DNA from 2 places in the Sutcliffiella cohnii genome. Region 2 is predicted to be linked to the other one. Evidence: riboswitches for the same ligand, from Rfam matches in the RefSeq annotation. Region 2 holds a riboswitch; the other holds the start of a gene.
The links. A riboswitch is a leader RNA that binds a small molecule or an ion and turns the genes downstream of it on or off. The one in region 2 is predicted to bind cyclic di-AMP.
Positions count from the first base shown of each region.

Region 1 (10,327 bases), 1.3 Mb from region 2:
TAGTTTCAACTTTACTTAGTAGAACTCGGTCCCTTTTTCGTGATGAAGGGTCCTTAGTTACAATAATAAATACCCAATTATAATACTAATTCCGCTCAACATAGCCGAAAATGCGAGGTTAGCTTTCGTTATTCTGTAAGGATTCACCTTTAAGTGATGTGCAGTTAAGGTTGCGATCAGTCCGTACGGAGAAGAAGCTGATATAGACAAGGCGGATACGATTAGCACAAGTCCAATGCTCAAAGGATTCCAAACCGCAAATAAAGGATTTAACACTTCAATTAATATCGCAAGTGTCGCGATTGGATGCACACCAATCATTGCCATCACAAAATAAAATACTGTTATTAATACTAAAACAAGTAGCGGTAGGCCTGTAACATAGTTTAACGAATGCTGAAGCATAATAGGTAAGCTAGTACTATTAAACCCTTCTGAGAAAAAGGCGAGTGTAATAAATAAAACAAAAAAGTTATGAATGCCATTGTTATGATTCGCCCAGCTTCTCCAACCACTTTTTAAAAACAGACTAGGCTCGCGCATCGCCACTGACCATAGAAACGCAAAAGGAAAAATAACAAGTGCCACAGTGAGCATAAAATTAAAGTCTACTAAACTATTAACGACAACAATAGTTGCTAGAAATAACACTAGCACGACGAGCAACTTGCTTATCTCTTTAAAGATGAATTTTTTGGAGAAAGAAATAGGCTCCTGCTCAATTAGTACACGATCATATTTCCGTCTACTAATTAAAATATCAAGCGTTACGGCAATAAAAGAAATAAGTAACAGCCAAGGTAAATAGGCAAAATAACTTACACCAGTTGCATCAACTGCGATACCTACAATCACTTCCATTGGACTCCACAAAATCGCTAATGCAAATGCACGTACTGTCGTTTGAATGACGAACGACTCTGCAATTTTTTGAGGGACTCCCTTTAGCTTTTCTTTTAAAATATTTTGCGAAACGTACATCGCTGACATATTAATGAAAATGAGAAGCGCATACGTCGTCATTAAGCTTTTGCCATAAATAGAGGATAGCTTGTTAGAATCTGTGTGCATCATTTCACTTAATCGCTCATCATAGCCCCCGATTCGAAACGCCATCGCCATCCATGGCAAAACGGATAAAAACAAAAGCATCGGTACTGTATTTGTAACCTGTAGCGGAATCTCGTACCAAGCAATACCACTAGATATACTCATACTAGCACCAGTAAGGAAGAACAGAGCTCCAATTATTTTAAATAAACGACTCGCGCGGTACCATGCTAACGGTACAATCATTACCGCAAATACACCGACAATATAAGTTAACACTACGGACTCTACAAATACATTAATTAAAAATAAAACAAATAATAGCCCATAAATCATATAAAAGTAATGGAAAATACTATTTCTCTTCATTTGCAGGATCCTTTCTTGGGACAGCGGGACAGATACCGTGGACGGAGGGACAGGTCCCTCGTCCCACCAAAAAATGGATGAACAAGGGAACTTTTCCTTGTTCACATCTACCCAAATAATAAAATGATGAGGCTTAGCCAGTTCGGCTAAACCCCATACCTAAATACTTTAAAGCAAATGTATCTCAAAAGGTCGATACCTCAATCAAACGTTTGTTTGAAACTAGTCTATCACTTTTTACACATTCAAAAACTTCACACAAACCGGTTCTGGCACTTTTACATCCGTTTGGATTTTTTGTAACTTCCCTGTAGTTGTATCTCTACTAAACAATGTCATCGTGTTTGACTTTTGGTTCGTAGCAACTAGGAACTCTCCAGTAGGGTCAAGTACAAAGTCACGCGGCCAATCGCCTTCCGTTGAAGTCCATTCAACAAAGGTTAACTGTCCAGAATCTTGGTCTACCTTGTATACAGCTATACTATTATGTCCGCGGTTCCCTGCATACACATATTGCCCGTCTGCAGAAATATGAACCGCACTTCCATCATTTGTTTCAGAGAAGTCTGCTGGTATAGTAGGAATGTATTGTTGCGCTGCAAAACTTCCATCACTATCATTGTAATGAAGTACAACCACTTCAGAGCTTAATTCCGTCATTACATAAGCAAACTTCCCATTCGGATGGAACGTAATATGTCTTGGACCACTACCAGGCTTTGTTGTAAACACACTTGCCTCTTTTAACTCTCCGTTATGGACACTGTAAGTAATAACACGATCACTTCCTAAGTCAATTGCTACAACGTACTTTTCGTCTGGAGTAAAACCGGCATAATGCATATGCGGCTTTTCCTGTCTTTCATGTGGACCAGAGCCTTCATGCTCAATAACAGATATAGCTGGTTGAAGAGATCCATCTTCGTTTGTCACATACGATACGATTTTCGTTGTATGGTAATTCGCAGTCACTACATTGCTGTTATCGTGATTAACACTAACGTGGCAAGGTGGTGAACCTGCAGATGCCTGACTATTTAATTTTGTTAACGCACCTGTTTCACCATTAATAGAAAACGCTGTTACTCCACCATTTCCCCCTTCTTTTGCTACTGCATATAAATATTTATTGTCTTTACTTACCGTAACATATGTAGGATTATCAAGCTCTGCAGCTAGCTTTACGTCTAAAAGCTCTCTTTTTTCCGTATCCAGTACGAACTGATAAACACCTTTACTGTCTTCCTTCGTATAAGTTCCAACATAGCCAATTAATTTTGTCATTTAATAACTCCTCTAAAATTATTTTGGTCGAAGGGCTAGTTCTTTGTTCTACTAAAACATAAACAGGCAAAGTGCCTTCCCCTGTTTCCACTTTATTCTACTATAACAAATTTCGTAACATTATCATAAGAATTAGGCTATAAAATACTGGAAAAAGCAACTCTCCTAACTCATGAAAAAAGGTGGTCAAGGTACTTCCCCCTTGACCACCATTATTTATCACTATTTCGACTCGCGTTTTCGCTCTGATTCTGTAACATAAACAGCACATGCTGCATCACCAGTAATATTAACTGCAGTTCTAGTCATATCAAGAAGTCTGTCTACTCCAATAATTAAAGCAATCCCTTCAACTGGTAAGTTAACAGAGTTTAGAACCATCGCAAGCATAATTAAACCTACACCCGGAACGCCGGCAGTACCAAGGCTAGCAAGTATCGCAGTTAAAACAACCATTAATAATTGACTTAAACTTAAATCTACTCCATATACTTGTGCAATAAATACCGTTGCCACACCTTGCATAATCGCTGTTCCATCCATATTGATGGTAGCTCCTAATGGTTGAATAAAGCTACTTATATGCTTCGGAACACCTAAGTTTTTCTGAGCAGTTTCCATCGATACAGGTAATGTTGCGTTACTACTTGATGTACTAAAAGAAACAGCCATCGCTGGTGCAAAACCTTTGAAAAACTTTACTGGATTCATTTTTCCAAGTAAAGAGGCAGTTCCACCATAAACAATAACCGTATGAAGGAATAAAGCAATTAAGACCGCAATGAAGTACATTCCCATTACTTTGAAAGCTTCCCAACCTTGTTTTCCTACAGCTGAAGCAATTAAGGCGAAAGCCCCAGCAGGAGCAAGTTTCATAATGAGATTAATTAAGTACATCATGATTTCGTTTCCTTGTTCAAACAGCCTCAGGATACCTTTTGTTTTATCACCTAAAACTGCAAGGGCAAGCCCGATAAAGATGGAGAATGTAATGATTTGTAACATATTCCCACCACTCATCGCATCAATTGGGTTAGTAGGAATAATTGCTAATAATGTATCCACAACGGATGGTGCTTCCTGTGGTTCATATGTCACGTTTTCTGTATCAAATTCTGCAGTTAAACCAGGTTGCATCAATGTTCCGGTTCCTATTGCAAAAGTAAGTGCAAAAAGACTTGTTATCATAAAGTATCCAACCGTTTTTGCCCCAATCCTTCCTAACTTAGCAGGGTCACCTAGTCCGGCAACTCCTACAACAATTGAGATAAAAACTAGCGGAACAACTAACATTTTTATTAAATTAAGGAAAAGAGTCCCTAACGGATGTAATATATACGGATCAACAATCTCAAACACACTTGGTGCAAAGATATTTAAAACAAAACCTAAAATCAATCCTAAAATAAGTGCAATAATGATCCTTTTTGTTAGATTTTTACTTCCTTCCATTGCAAAACCTCCATTTAATTGAAAATAAAAAACCACGACAAGAGAAACCTTATCGTGGTTAATAAACATATAATAACGGTCTCTAAATTTGCCTACGAGGTTAGCTGTCGGATTCGGATGTAGAGAAATCACCCTACCTGACTAGTAAAACTAGTTCAGGATTCACCCCCGTGGTCGTTACCATAAATTGGTTCCCCCGTTCCTATATGGGATTAAGCTTAAATATGATGTTTTTACTACGTCAGTAGGACGTCTTCTTTTGCACACTATCATATAATAATAAATCTCAGCGAATACGTCAATAATTAGATGTTTGGAATGGACCACCAGTATACCTTTCATAAGATTATTCCCACCACTTCCAACCTACTTATTCAAACAACTCTAAGTGATAACTTGTTCCTTTAAACACACTAGAGCGTTTTAAATTTAATTTCGATAACTGTCTTGAGGCATCCACTCTGCACGCACTACCAACCAAATTCCTAAATGCGCTATTCATAATATATTTATCCACTAATAAATAATAATCGTTCAACGTATATTTGTATACTTCTTTACTTTTAGACGCTCAAGAAGGGAACAACCAAAACCCATTTCTTTGCCTTTTCATTCCCACCTCAAAGCAATTCGGAAAATGAACTCCTTTTTTTCAATTCATTATAATTTACAGCAAATTTCTCATGAACGTTTGGGTTGTAAGGGGTATTCTTTTTTCGTATTGTCTTTGCCTCTTTTGGCCTAAGTTAATAAAAAAAGGATTCGGACCTACTGCCCAAACCCACTTTTCACTTCATATCCTTTTTCTCTTAAAACATCTATAATACTATTTTCTCCAACAAGGTGAAGTGTTCCAACGACTACAAAATAAGTATCATGTTCATTAGATTGCAAGAATCCCTCTATTTTTTTGGCCATTTCTTTATCCCGGTCGTCGCTTAACGCTTTTTTGTAACGAAGGTAGTCTTCACTATCGTACTCTTCCGCAGCACGCATCGATTCAAATGTCTGTTCGTCCCCTGTCACCCAAGCATTAACTAAAGTATCTAATTCTTGGCTGTAATTGTCTTTGTTCGCTAATATGTCTTCTAGCATTTTTATTTGCGTCTCTTCTTCTAATATAGTCATAATTTCTAACTGGGATTGCAAGCTTTCTAGTGCCTCCACTACCTTCTCATCTTCAGCCGCTCGATCTAGAAAATATTGATCAATGCCATATTCAGCGGAATAACCATTTTGCTCTGCATAATAATTAGTGATTAAATCAGTAACGAAGGCAGGTTTGTACATTGCAATCATGAATTCTTCCAAACCAACAGATGATCCTATTGAGACAACTTCTTCATACACTTCTGTGGTTAGGTGATCCTTTAATGACGTACCATCTTGATAAATGGCAATAGACGTCATCGCTTGGGCAAGCTCCATTTGATTAATATTATTTATATCCACTTCAACACCTAGCACACTCGCCTTACTATATGCTTCCTCCACTTTTGGATGCATTGGATACATCTCTTCATTGCCAATATGTACAGATCCAAACAAATAAACAGTATTGTCTCCTTCACTTACTTCATAAAAAACACCTAACGACCCATCCTCAGCCAAGGCCTCCTGATCCACTTTCTCGTCATTCGAGGAACACGCTACTAAACCAACAATTAAAAATACTAGCAAAAACATCGAAAGTAATTTCTTCATTTAAACCCCCATCTTGAGACAGATTCCATGCCCCACTTTAAATTAATGTAAACCTCTTTTTTTCCTTCTACCTTATACTTATTACGTATTTCCCCTCCTAAAAGTTTCATAAAATTGGAAACGGTGTGTATCAAAAACTAGCAAAATGTTAACTAACTATGCCTGTTTGTTAAATAAATTCGACTACTTGTTAAGTAAGTTTGAGAACCTGTTAAGTAAATCGCAAAACCTGTTAAGTAAATTGATATATCAATACTAATATAACTATAACGTTAAGGAAATCGTTCAAAAAGTTAGATGTAACGACTACAAAGCATAGTAAATCGGCATTCTTCTCACTCTATCAACCTTGTATTTACTGCCTCAACGGTATATTGTTATTTATGATAATTTACGCCCATACGGAGGTGCTCATTTTGAACCTTAAAAAGTTTATAAAGAGATTTTTATTTTTCATTGTCTTATTAACATTATTCATATTCTTCAATAACAGTTCTATTTTCACAAAGGATCGCTCAGGTGACCCTATCCTTTTGGCACACCGTGGATTGGCACAAACTTTTCCATTGGAAGGGATTACCGGTGAAACATGTACTGCGGAGATCATTTACGAGCCAGAGCATGCTTATTTAGAAAATACGGTTCCGTCTATGGAAGCTGCATTTGCACATGGTGCAGACATTGTCGAGTTGGATGTTCACCCTACGAAAGATGGTGAGTTTGCCGTTTTCCACGATTGGAATTTGGAGTGTAGAACGGATGGTGAAGGGGTAACACGAGAGCACACGATGGCAGAACTAAAACAACTCGATGTTGGCTACGGTTATACTGCCGATAACGGTGAAACATACCCGTTTCGCGGAAAAGGAGTTGGCCTAATGCCGACACTCGGTGAGGTGTTAAAAACATTTCCTGACAAACAACTTTTAATCCACATTAAAAGTAACGACGCGAACGAAGGAGTACAACTAGCAAACTATCTTGCAAAATATCCAAAATTAGAAAACGTTGCAGTCTACGGTGGCGATTTACCGATTGAGAGGTTAAAAGAAGAAATGCCGCAAATGCGCGTTATGTCGAAAGAAACGTTAAAAAGCTGTCTTATTCCTTATTTAGCAGTCGGGTGGACAGGCTATATGCCAGATGCTTGTAAAAATACGCAACTTCACATACCGGAAACATACGCACGCATCTTATGGGGTTACCCACAGAAATTTTTAAATAGAATGGACGCTGTCGACACAAGGGTGATTCTCGTTGCTGGTAATGGTAATTGGTCCGAAGGTTTTGATCAAGTATCAGATTTAGAACGACTACCTAAAAATTATAACGGTGGCATTTGGACTAATCGGGTAGACGTGATTAGCCAAGTGCCCGGTATTTTTACTGAATAACCTACAACATTACAATAGGGACAGGATCTTCCAATAAAAAGACCTGTCCCTATGTTTATTTTATTCAAATACTGCCTCTAAGACTACATCCCCCGATAATTCCATCTCGAGTGTCTCGCTATTTCCATCAGCCGCTCCCTTCCAACCTACAAATGTATAGCCTTGTTTCGGTATAGCGGTAATCACAACTGGAACGCCTTGGAAGTATTGCCCTGTCCAAAGGTCTGAATTCATAACTCCAGGTGTTTCTTCATCTAGTTTAATAGAGTTGATTTGAACAGTACCTTTTGTGGAGTCCGATTTTATCTGTACGGAGACTGTCTCTCCTAAATTAAAGTGGTTCGCTAAATGTTCACGAACAAACATCGGTCTTTGTTCCGCAAAATTAATCATTTTTTCAACATTACTGTTCCATCCATCCATACTTACTGGGGCTCCCCAACGTTTAATATGGTTTTCCATTTCAGGTTCAATTCCTGTTTTCATCTTTTGAATCGTTTGAATAACCCGGTCAGGATGAAAAGTAGTATTTAAATGGTCCGCAAACTCATTTATGAATGTATGTTTAAACTGCTCATTGTTTAATAGAGAGCGAAAAAGAACGTTTGGCCACTCGTGATTATGTCTTTCATTTGTTAGACTCGTAGCCCATTCCACCGTGTTATGACTTGGTGGTACAAAGCCGAGAGTTCTATCCATATCAAACGCCATCCAGCGCCATCTGCCATCAAGACCTGGTAAACTATTAGCACCTTCACTTTTTTCGTAACGCCAGTAGCTAATATTGTTTTGTGGCCAATCCGTATTAGCATTATAAATTTGCGTAATATAATAGTTTCTGTAATTGTCGATATCCATAAGTGACTGAATGTGTTCAAAGTGATGCTGCTCAGCAAGGTTATTATTTTTTACGTATTCTATCATCAACGCATAATCTTCTTGACCTTTTTCTGACCCTTCCGAAAGTCTACCTTCACGCTCTAGTATCGTAAAGTCACCACGGTCCCCACCATAATGGGTTTCCAAATAATGCTGATCAAGGCGATCGCGAACATTATGGATGCCCCAATACTCTCCATTAATAAAAACAATCGTCGGCTTGTAATATTGAGTATCTAAATTTAAATGGTGTACAAGGCTTTGTAAGGCAGCGTCACGAAACATCGTCATACCCCAATCATTCCCTGAATTTCTTAACAAGATTCGATTGAAGTCATTTATCGGTTTTTCATCAAAAAATTGATAGGAAAAACGACTCGTGCCGTAATCACTTCTTGTATACAATCGAAGCGACTTTTGTGGAAAACGCCTCGTAAAGTTTCCATGAATTCGAACCCCCGCATCTTGAGCAAAAGCTAAATCCCCATTTGATTCGTAGTATTCAATATGAATTGGTCGTTCCCACTCATCTCCTCGTTGATAGTAATTTCCAGTAGCATCACGATTTTCACTACTAGATTCATAATGAACTCCAGGTACATATATACCTGTTTCCTCATCAAATAAATGGTCTGCATCTGTTACGAGAGAAATAACTGGAAGTGTGTATTGTGGTTGAATGAAGTAGGATCGAGTGATAATTCCACTCGTCATTTCTTCAGTTTCAAAGTATGCACGAATTACCATTCCACTTTTTGAAGGCTGTGGTTCCTTCCAATCTCGAGCTTCTACGATGAAGTTTGTTGGAATAGCTGATAAAGGATTATCCGTTCTTTCTTCAATAGTTATCGGTCCTTCGTATGTATATGTGCTCTCTACATTATTAATAGGATCCGGTTCTGAACCGTCCAACGTGTAGTATATGACTGCTTCTTCTATCGGACTTGTAATTTCTAAATGAAACGAAGACTCATAAAACCCTCCTGCATGGGAAAAAATCGGTTGCAGAAGGGATGCATCTGAATAATTATTTGGATTAACATCAGTCTGTAAGATTTCATCAAAGTAAGGCAAAACTGGAGAAAAGTCCGTAATCGGATTCCCTTCTAAATAAAGACGATCGCGCAAGTTTTCTAAGTTTGATAGTGGCTCGATATTAGTAATCAAGTTGTTCCTTGCATTTAAATCTCGGAGTTGCGCTAGATTTTTTAATACATCGATATCTTGAATATTATTGTCACGAATATTTAATTGTCGTAAGCTTGTTAGCTCGGCTAACGCATCAATGTTGCTTATTTTATTACCACGTAAGTTCAACTCATGCAAGTTCGTTAAGCTGCTAAGCTGTGAAATATCTTGAATATTATTATCACGCAAATCAAGGGAAACTAGAGAAGTAAGGTGCTCAATGCCATCTAAGCTTTCAATCTCGCTATCACGTAAAATAAGCTCTTGAATTCCTGCTAGTTGGTCCGCACGTATTTCTCCTTTTTCGTAGTTAATAGCAATTCGAATTGCTGCTTCCAAATTTTTATCCGCAATAATCGGTCCAGATGCAAGCGCATACGAAACAATCCACGCAATCAGGCAAATTGGAAATAAAAGTAGTAGTAAGTACTTTGATTTTTTCATTATCTATCCTCCGAAGGCTCTATTCCTTTTATCCAACATTTACAATCTCTTAAAAAAACTATATAATTAGTGGCAAAATGTAACATTATTAACAATAATAATACAATTTTTACGAAAAATTAACAATCTATTATGTTAGAAATTAAAAAATTCCGAGGGTGATGCAATTGGCAGGTGAAATTTTTAGCCGGTATGAACTGAAATATTTAATTCCGTTTCATCTATATGAAGAGCTCTCACAGATTTTACAAACACGGATGGTTTACGACAAGTACGGGGACTCGGAAGGAAAATACAATATTATTAGTCTCTATTTCGATTCCGCTGATAAAAAAATATACTATGAAACTCGCAACAAAAGGAAATATCGACAAAAACTACGACTTCGTATTTACAACAAGGCTACTTTGGAAGATAACGCTTTTTTTGAAGTTAAAAAGAAGTATAAAAATCGTGTGAACAAGCGCCGGACGAGTATTAAGCTTGAGCATGCTTATCAATATATCGACAATTTGTTAGGAAAACACGACGATATCTCCGTTTCCAATCAGCAAATTTTTAGT
Region 1 covers NZ_CP018866.1:4,091,153-4,101,479, forward strand. Annotated here, with positions in the region: gene BC6307_RS20520 (hypothetical protein) at 58-1,419, opposite strand; gene BC6307_RS20525 (lactonase family protein) at 1,657-2,703, opposite strand; gene BC6307_RS20530 (dicarboxylate/amino acid:cation symporter) at 2,926-4,155, opposite strand; cyclic di-AMP (ydaO/yuaA leader) riboswitch at 4,229-4,384, opposite strand; gene BC6307_RS20535 (TraB/GumN family protein) at 4,924-5,859, opposite strand; gene BC6307_RS20540 (glycerophosphodiester phosphodiesterase family protein) at 6,273-7,253, shown strand; gene BC6307_RS20545 (CotH kinase family protein) at 7,314-9,764, opposite strand; gene BC6307_RS20550 (polyphosphate polymerase domain-containing protein) at 9,932-10,327, shown strand, end outside.
Region 1: another riboswitch for cyclic di-AMP. It lies ahead of BC6307_RS20530 (dicarboxylate/amino acid:cation symporter); the one in region 2 lies ahead of BC6307_RS02105 (potassium channel family protein).

Region 2 (10,327 bases):
AATTGCTGAACCACGGATCTATACGAACAATCTTAATAGCTATCGTTGGGAAGAGGGAATTCCAGAAGAAGCGATAAGTAGCCTGAACGAAATGGGACATCGTTTCCCAGCTAATTCTGAATTAATAGGAAATGTACAAAGTATTTTCATTGATTATGTAAAAGAAGAATATGTTGGTGTCGCGGATGCTCGACGTGATGGTGCGTCGATAGGTTATACTCATCCAGGCAAAGGTAGAAAATAAACTAGTGATTGTCCACTTAGACGAACAAGAGTCTAAGTGGGCTTTTTTGCGTTGTCATTAAAAGCTCAATTGTTAGTAAATTTATGTCTCGAGTGTTAGGATAATTATATAAATATATAGAAAAGTGGTGTGTTAATTTGAAAATAGAAGTATGGTCAGATTATGTTTGTCCGTTCTGTTATATAGGAAAGCGTCGTTTAGAACAAGCACTACAAACTTTTCCACAAAAAGACAAGGTGGAAGTAACATTTAAAAGCTTTGAGTTACAACCTCATCTCCCAAGTGACCCTAATGTATCCGTTCATGAAATGTTGGCGAAAAAAATGGGCGCTACTATCGAGCAAGCGAAATCAATGAATGAACAAGTTATCCAGAGCGCAGCATCGGTTGGATTAGCGTACAATTTTGATTCAATGAAACAAGTGAATACGTTAGATGCTCACCGTCTCGTGAAATTTGCAGAGCAACGTGGAAAAGCTGCGGAACTAACAGAGCGACTATTAAGTGCTCACTTCATTGAATCTCAATTCCTCGGGGCAAATGAAACATTAATCTCATTAGCGGAAGAAGTTGGCTTAGACCGCGATGAAGTGCAACAAGTTCTTGCTAGTAACGCTCACTTAGAGGAAGTGCGTCAAGACCAAGTAGAAGGTCAACAGCTTGGCGTGCAAGGAGTACCATTTTTCGTATTTAATCGAAAGTATGCTATTTCCGGCGCACAACCGTTAGAAGTCTTCACGCAAACATTAACTAAAGTTTGGGAAGAAGAGAACGGTGCTACTCCATTACAGCAGGTACAATCAACTACGGGTGCTACTTGTACCGACGATGGGTGCGAAATTCCGGAAAAGTAAACATGAAACAAGTGGGGTAACGATTCGTTCCGTCCCCCCTTGTTTTTTTATTTATTAAAAATTAAATGCTGATGCTTGCTAATTTCCTTGCTGGGTTGGCGCAAAAGTAATCTCGGTTGGCACAAAAGAGATCCGGGTTGGCACAAAAGAGATCCGGGTTGGCACAAAAGAGATCTCGGTTGGCACAAAAGAGATCTCGGTTGGCGCAAAAGTAATCTCGGTTGGCGCAAAAGTGATTCGGGTTGGCGCAAAAGTAATCTCGGTTGGCGCGAAAGTAATCTCGGTTGGCACAAAAGAGATCTCGGGTGGCCCAAAAGCCTTCCCGGTTGGCGCAAAAAGCAAACCCGCAAAAATTATGGTAAAAAAGAGTTATCCACAAAATATATAAGAAATACGAAATTTCATGATAGTTATCCAAGGATTCTGATAACTTCCCACAAGCTTTTCCACAGAATAATGAAAAAAGGCTGTTATCCACAGCCTACTACTTTTTCTTTATGAGCTTTTGACGGTCATCAGCAAGAGGCGGTTGCTCCAGCCAACCATGTTTGATTAGCAATTCGGCTCCATCTTCGGCATATAAACCAACTTGTCCCATGAGACGAGTATACTCCACGGAAAGATCTCTTCTTTGTGAAACAGATGCCCCTGCTCCGAAATAGCCAATAGCAGCAGCAACTAAAATAACAATATGATTTAACATCAGCTTGTCTGAGTATGGAGGAGTAGTGGAGCTTGTTATTTCTGATACCCATGAAGAAGGAGATGCTAAATCATCCTTTGAAAGGATTGAGCTTAAAATACTAAATTGCTTTTCACACAATTCTTTTCCTTTAAGGAAATATTTTTGTACATCTTTCGACTGACATACTTGTGCAAAACCAATTTCTAAAACAACTTTTATAATTACTTTTACCATATTGTAGCTTAAACCACTTATTTCGACGACACTTAATGGGCGATGATGGCCAAACCATCCAGTTAAATAGTTTTGACTGTCAATGAAATCTATTTCGGAAGGTGGATTTACTCGTGGTGGCTTTCGATAAATACCTTTTGCTAACATTACATCAACAACTCGTCTATATAACTCCATCGTTTCCTTATTACATTGCACAAATAAAAAATTTGGTCAGCACGTGTTGAAGTAGCAACAGCTCCTGCGTAACCTGTTAAACCTAGTAATGTCATTACGTGCATATACACCATCATAAACGTATCGGTAAATAGAGCTGGAGCTTCTAAATTAACATCTTCCTCCACCGTAAAACCTTTAGGTATGGGGATATTCTCTTGTTCAAAAAAATGCGTAATTTTTTCAATATGGTCTTCTGCGATACGAAGTGCAAACTCGAGTACTTCTTTCATATCCTTATCTTTGGCCACCTTGACGGAATGGGTAAGAAAACATACCGACATCGAATCATTAATATATTGAGTCCACAAATTTGCCATTTCAGCAGAAGTAAGTTCGACATTGTGATTATAGCGTTTCATGTAACATCCCCCAAATTTAGTTTAAACGATGTTTTCCCATTAGTTTTTATAGAGGTTATTATTTGAGGTATTCTTTCTTTTATTCTACAAAATTTACAGATTAAAAAAGTTATGGCTGAGGACGCTTCGTGGAACGCAGGGTGGCAATCGCAAATAAAAAGTGATTACGGCAAATAAAGAGGAAGTTACCGCAAATAAAAAGTGATTACTGCAAATAAGAGGGAGTTAGCGCAAAAAAAAAGTGATTACCGCAAATAAGAGGGAGTTACCGCAAATAAAGAGGAAGTTATCGCAAATAAAAAGTGATTACCGCAAATAAAGAGGAAGTTATCGCAAATAAAAAGTGATTACCGCAAATAAGAGGGAGTTATCGCAAATAAAAAGTGATTACCGCAAATAAGAGGGAGTTAGCGCAAATAAAAAGTGATTACCGCAAATAAGAGGAAGTTATCGCAAATAAGAGGGAGTTACCGCAAATAAAAAGTGATTACCGCAAATAAAGAGGAAGTTATCGCAAATAAAAAGTGATTACCGCAAATAAAGAGGAAGTTATATCGCAAAATAAACCAATTTAATCAAGAATCCGTAGCAGTTATTTTCAAAACAATTAAAAAAACAAGTGGAAAAAATGATTTGATTTCCCCACTTGCTTCATTCACTTCTTTTGCTCCTTTAATAAGGACAATGGTTCATTTTCTGTATCTTCATTCTCGACTAGATGCTGTAGAATGGACATTTTATTATCCCAAAATTGCTCGAAAAAGCTGAGCCATTCATTCACTTCCGTTAAAGTTTCTGGCTGTAGTGTATATCGTTTTTCCCTGCCAACTTTTCTGCTCGTTACTAAGCTAGCTTCGGAAAGGATGTGCAGATGCTTGACGACAGCAGTTCGACTTATTGGAAAATGCGATGTAATTTCAGAAATAGGAAGTTCATTGTAAGCTAGTAAACGCAATACGTCTCTCCTAGTTGGATCAGCAATTGCTTGAAATACATCGTGCTTAGCAGCAGCCACTTATCCTTCGACTACCTTTCTTAACTTAGCATGTACGATATCTTCCCATCCATTATTCATGCGATTGCGAATGACGGCACTATCTTCATTAGGCTTCGTAATAACTGTATCAGCTGTTTTCCAGCCACTATGTATTAAGGTGAATTCCGTTTTTTCTTCGACTTCTTTTAATAGAAATGTAACAATCCAGCCATCCGTATCCCAAGAGAAAGAAATTTTATTTGGCTCCTCCACTTCTATCACTTTACAAGGGGATGGTCCGAATGGAGATTGAATATGAAATACATGTCCGACTCTAGGCTCAAAATCATTTGGCATAAACCAAGTACTGATTCCTTCTGCAGAAGAGACTTTTTCCCAAACTTTTTGAATAGGGGCATCAAAAATTGCTGTTTTCACGATATCTTGGATTTTTTGCATGTTTTACAAACTCCTTTAACTTTAAAGTAACACCATTAAGTGTTATTTGTTATCATATAACACCAATAGGTTTCACGTCAAACTCTCTTGAAATTTAGAACAGTTACGTGTAGTATATTGCTTCAAAAATTACAATATTGTACTATTTACGACATTTTTTTCATTTTATTTACAATTTAAAATGGATGTGGAAGATTTAGCGTACTACTATATATGGTACAAATTACCTATGTTTAATAGGATGTGAATAATATGCATGAAGCAGTACAATCTGTGTTATCCAATATAGCAATTATTTTCATAATGCATTTACTAATAAATTTAGTTATTGTAAATAGGAAAGCATTTCTTAACAAAATATTATTTTCTATTGCATTAATACTAATTACGTAAATTGCTGTTATTATTTTGTTTTATTTACCAATCGTTTACGGAGATTTTCAATTTGATATGCGGTTTATACCACTCGTTTTTTTAGCATATAAATGGGGATGGAAGCATGCAATTCCGGCGCTCGTCATCGTAAGTTTATGGCGATTAGGTATAGGAGGACAAGGAGCGGTTCCTGGAGTTATTTTTGGAATGATGTTTCCTACTTTAATTTCTCTGTTTATGAAATGGCTCAAGCAAACAGAATTAAAGTCTCTAACACTACTAATAATTATTACGTTGTCTTGGCTTGCATCAGACTTACCAATTATCTTTTTTGTTCCTAACGGTTTACAAGTTTTCGCAGAAATGTCTATTTATCGATTGATGACGTTTCTTACAACGGCTTTCGCGTTACACTTTTTTATCGTAAATGCAGAAAAGGAGCTTTATTTAAGAGATAGGCTTACGTTCTATGCAGAACATGATCCGTTAACTGGATTAAATAACATTCGACATTTTGAGGAGAAAGTAAAGACGTACAAGACGAAACAAAATAAAAATCGGTACATTATTATGTTAGATATTGATCATTTTAAGTCTGTTAATGATGAATATGGTCATTTAAGTGGCGATATGATTTTAAAAGGCTTTGCCGATATTATGTTGAAAAAAGTTTCCTCCTATTACAAAGATGACGTATTCGCCGGAAGATATGGAGGGGAGGAATTTATTATTTTCTTTGCAACAGATTCTAAAGAGGAACTCATGTATTTTGCAGAATCGTTTCGCCAAGAAATTGAAAATACAGAGTTTATAACAGAAAGTAAGGCGATTAAGAAAATAACGGTCTCATTAGGCATTTCCAAGTTTACTGAATCGAAAAGCTTATACGATATCATTTCTGAAGCGGATGAAGCGCTGTATAAATCGAAAAGAAATGGTAGAAATCAAGTTCAATATTACGCAAATTAAAAAAGAGATTGGGGGATTAAACTCTCCCAATCTCTTTTCCGTTAATGATGATGATAATTTCGTTTAACTCTTCTTTTAGCTCTTCTTGTGTTACTTTTATTTTTAGTTTATAGAAAATATACACTGTAAGATAAAAGATGATTCCAATTCCAATCATAAGTAAACGAATTTGAAGAAGTATTAACGGGGAATAGAAACTACTGAGCATGAATGTGAAAAGCATACAAGAGGCTAGCACAATGGACCCAATAAGATAGAACCAATACTCGTTCTTCGTTAACGGATAGTCCTTGTTTTGTATACTCATGAAGCACTCTCCTTTAAAGAATAGTAACCTTGTATAAACGTATGAAATGTACATTTGAAAAAGAACTTACGGGCATGGACCGATTTTCTCTTAGAATTCAAATATTCTTTTTCATATAAGCCATACTAAAAAAATAGAAAAGCTACATACGGAAGGAAGAGCTTATTTTGGATTTGCACTTTATTTGGAAATCATTTGTTATTGTTTTTGGCGGCATTTTAATTTTACGTTTAGCTGGTAGAAAGTCGATTTCACAATTAACTGTCGCACAAACAGTTTTAATGGTAGCTGTTGGGTCACTAATTATACAGCCAGTAGGTGATAGAAGTATATGGATTACGATGTTGATTACTTTATTACTAGTCCTTTTTTTAATTGTGGTGGAATATATCGTATTGAAGTCTGACAAACTAGAAACATTTTTTTACGGGAAATCCATTATAGTCGTTGAAAATGGAACCATTATTGATAAAAACTTAGCGAAGATTCGGTTAACTGTTGACATGTTAGAGGTTAGATTGCGGCAGCAAGGAGTGCAAAACATCAGCGACTTGCAATGGGCAACGATTGAATCAAATGGTCAAATTGGCTATTTGTTAAAGCCTGAAAAACAGTATGCAACGAAAGAAGATATTCAAAAGTTACTAGCTCTTTTCCAAGCAAACGAACAAAATATCACGAATAGCACTAATAATCTTTTTACGGAAGTGAAGAACAAAATACATAAAGAAGAACCCCCAACACATTTAAAATGAGGGATTCAAATGAATATAGCTTATAGAACTTTAATGGCTACATTAATTAAATGGATATTTTTCGGAACAATAATCGGCATTATCATTGGTTCCACAACAGCGCTTCTGTTAACGACCAATGATATGTTAGGAGAGACTCGAGAGAACAACTCATGGCTAATCTTTTTTCTTCCTCTAGGTGGGATTGTAATTGGCTTTATGTATATGAATTTTGGAAAAAGTTTTGGCAATGATTCTGCAAAAGGAAACAATTTAGTAATTGAAGGTGTGCATGGGAAAGCGAAAGTTCTTAAAAGGATGGGGCCGCTTGTTTACATAGGAACGTTTATAACTGTCCTATTAGGAGGATCGACAGGACGTGAAGGGGCAGCTATTCAAATGGGTGGAAGTGTTTCTCAAGCAGTAAACCAGTTTTTTAAAGTTTCCATTCTTGATAAAAAAATTTTGATCATGAGCGGTATTAGTGCTGGCTTTGGAGCAGCGTTTGGGACACCGATAACAGGCGCTGTGTTCGGTATGGAAATGGTAGCGTTAGGTAAAATGAAGTATAAAGTGTTAGTGCCTTGTTTAGTAGCTAGCTTTGTCGGTCACTATGTTACAGAAAAGGGCTGGGGAGTAGAACACGAAACGTTTATTATAAAAACGGTACCAGAATCGTCTTTTGCAACATATGGAAAAGTAATAGTAGTAGCCATTATTTTTAGTTTATTAAGTGTTTTGTATAGTCAATTACGGCACGGAATTCAAAGGATTTCCGAAAAATATACGAAGAAGAATCATATGGTAAGGGCGTTCGTTGGTGGAGTACTCATTGTCATTTTATTTTTAATAATCGGTTCACAAGATTATAATGGCCGAGGCTTGGATATGTTAGAGCAGTCGTTTAAAGAGGATGTACCACCATTTGCCTTTATAGCAAAATTAATTTTCACTGCCATTACGATGGGGACAGGCTTTGTAGGTGGAGAAGCCATTCCTCTATTTTTCATGGGAGCTACGTTAGGGAATACGTTATCGGAATTTATCCATTTACCATTGTCGTTTCTTGCGGGGTTAGGGATGATTGCTACCTTTTGTGGTGGAGCGAATACACCAATTGCAGCATTCCTATTAGCTGTTGAAATGTTTGACGGGAAGGGAATAGAATTTTTCTTCGTTGCATGTCTTGTAAGTTATATATTCTCTGGGCATCATGGCTTATGGCCATCGCAAAAAATCTTTGAACCGAAAAGTAGGCTATACAATATTGAAGACGGTCTATCGATTGAGGATGTGGAGAAAAAGAAACGACATAAAAAATGAAATAAAAGAAGGGCGCAAAAGAACCGGGGGTATCGCAAATAAAAGTGTGATTACCGCAAATAAGCCCGGTGTTATCGCAAATAAAAGGTAATTACCGCAAATAAAAACATTATTCTAAACCCCAACCTCTTCAAACCGTTGAATATCTTCGTTTCTACCGATCATAATTAAAAGGTCACCTTCTTTAATGATCTCTTCAGCAGATGGAGCTACAATAATATCACCGTCACGTTGAATTCCGATTAAATTACAACCGTATTTCGCCCGAAGATCTAGTTCAATGATACTTTTATTGTTTACTTTTTTTGATGCATGAATTTCTACAATACTATGATTATCCGATAGTTCAATGTAATCAAATATTTTATCAGACACGACGTGATGAGCGATTCTTCGTGCCATATCTTTTTCTGGTTGAATTACACGGTCTACTCCAATTTGCTCGAGCACTTTTTTATGGTACTTATTAATCGCTTTAACCCAAACTTGTTTTACACCCATTTCTTTTAAAATCAAACTAGTTAGCACACTTGATTCAATGTCTTCTCCCATCGAAACAATAGCGTGGTCAAAGTTACGAAGCCCTAAAGATTTTAATGTTTTCATCCGTTGCATTTGCTTGTACGGAATGGGTAGCAAATTCACTAATTCTACTTACGTTTTCTTCATCCTTATCAATCGCCAGCACTTCTACGCCAAGTGACCAAAACGACCTAGACCGATAACAGCAAATTGCTTTTTCATTTGTTTTACCTCACTTTGACATAAAAAGACCATTCCTTGGCAGATCCGCAGAATGGTCTCTCATAATTTAGTAGACCCTTCTCTCAATTTGTTTACGAGGTTAGCTGTCGGATTAGAGGATGAGAGTCCTCTTCGTTCATAACGATACACCCCTAGAAACGAATAAACGTTTCGATTTGGTTCCCCCGCTCTTACAATAAGATTCAACATAAGGTTTTTGAAAAAAAGATAATTTAATTTGTTAATAAATGTACTCTTCAAAAACGGCACCGTCAATAGAAAATTGTAAATTTTTTAAAGCAAATAATAATCATTAACTATTCTTTCCATCTAGAGACGGAGTTAATATACAACCGGAGAGAGTTTTTTAAAAGGTTTTTTAAGAATACAATGAATATATAGACAATTACATTAGAGGTGATGGAGTGGAAAAAATAATTGAAGTTCGCGGGGTTAGTAAGCAGTATACGAAACGAAAAACGAAAGAAATAGTAACAGCGGTTAATAATGTTTCATTTGATGTTCATCGTGGGGAAGTACTAGGATTGTTAGGACCGAATGGTGCAGGAAAAACATCGACGATTAAGATGATATGTGGATTGCTACAGGCGGATGCGGGATCTATTCATATTAATGGATTAGATATAAATAAAAAAAGATTAAAAGCGTTACGCCATATTAGTGCAGTACTAGAAGGAAACCGAAACTTATACTGGCGTTTAACGGTTAAAGAGAATTTAGAATATTTTGCAGGTAATAGAGGTCGGTCACGGAAAGAAGTGATAGAAGAGGTAGACAAATTATTAGAGCAGTTCCACTTAAAAGAGAAGGAAAATGAACTAGTACAAGGATTATCACGTGGAATGCAGCAAAAACTTGCGATTGCCGTTTCGTTATTAGCGAATACGGAAGTAATTTTATTAGATGAGCCTACATTAGGATTAGATGTTGAAATTAGTTACGAGCTGCGCGAAATATTAAAGCAAATTGTTAAAGAAGAAAACCGAACGATTATTATAAGCTCGCACGATATGCCGGTAGTTCAAGAATTATGTGATCGAACGATTATTATTAATAAAGGTACAGTCGTTGTGGATGAAAAAGTGGAGAACTTGCTTAACTTGTTTCAAACGAAAGCATATTCTATTAAACTAGGTGAACGTCTTAATAGTAGGCAAAAAGAAGAGTTGTTACTGACTTTTCCATTAAGCACCTACACTGAAAACAGTCTTCAAGCGATTGTAGATGTAAATTTAGAGCGAAGTGAAGATATTTATAAACTGTTCGACATTTTTAAGATGGAAGCAACACTTGTCGAAAGCATTGACCGGACAACGATAGATTTCGAACAAGTATTTTTGCAAATCGTGAAGGGGGAGAAGCAATATGCAATTGTATAATGTACTTACCTCCAATGTGAAAAAAGAATATATCGAGTTGAAGCGGTATTTGCCGAATACAATAGCCCTATTATTAACATTTTACATTATTTTTCTAGGTGCATTTTTTGGTGTCATGTTTGTAGGAGATCCAGCATCTTTTGAATCAAATGTTCAATATTCTATCGTTAGTATTGTTTTTTGGGGCTTAACGATGACGACGATGAATTTTATCGGATACGCCATTATTACCGAGGCGATGAGAGGTACACTTGAACAGCTATATATGTCTCCGATGGGTGTTTGGAGGATTATGCTCACGAGAATGATTGGGCAATTCGTGTTGCAATCGTTCATTATGATTATCTTATTGTTTGCGGCAATGTTAACATCTGGACAATGGTTAAATTTAAATCCACTAACAACGATACCGATTATTTTCATTACGATGATTAGTATGTTTGGC
Region 2 covers NZ_CP018866.1:448,474-458,800, forward strand. Annotated here, with positions in the region: partial or broken gene BC6307_RS02055 (gamma-glutamyltransferase family protein) at 1-244, shown strand, start outside; gene BC6307_RS02060 (DsbA family oxidoreductase) at 382-1,098, shown strand; gene BC6307_RS24685 (hypothetical protein) at 1,331-1,486, shown strand; gene BC6307_RS25270 (DUF3231 family protein) at 1,583-2,194, opposite strand; gene BC6307_RS25275 (DUF3231 family protein) at 2,164-2,595, opposite strand; gene BC6307_RS02075 (ArsR/SmtB family transcription factor) at 3,251-3,610, opposite strand; gene BC6307_RS02080 (SRPBCC family protein) at 3,611-4,030, opposite strand; gene BC6307_RS24690 (hypothetical protein) at 4,283-4,423, shown strand; gene BC6307_RS02085 (GGDEF domain-containing protein) at 4,439-5,374, shown strand; gene BC6307_RS02090 (hypothetical protein) at 5,391-5,681, opposite strand; gene BC6307_RS02095 (DUF421 domain-containing protein) at 5,849-6,436, shown strand; gene BC6307_RS02100 (voltage-gated chloride channel family protein) at 6,446-7,738, shown strand; partial or broken gene BC6307_RS02105 (potassium channel family protein) at 7,853-8,482, opposite strand; cyclic di-AMP (ydaO/yuaA leader) riboswitch at 8,558-8,701, opposite strand; gene BC6307_RS02110 (ABC transporter ATP-binding protein) at 8,908-9,882, shown strand; gene BC6307_RS02115 (ABC transporter permease) at 9,869-10,327, shown strand, end outside.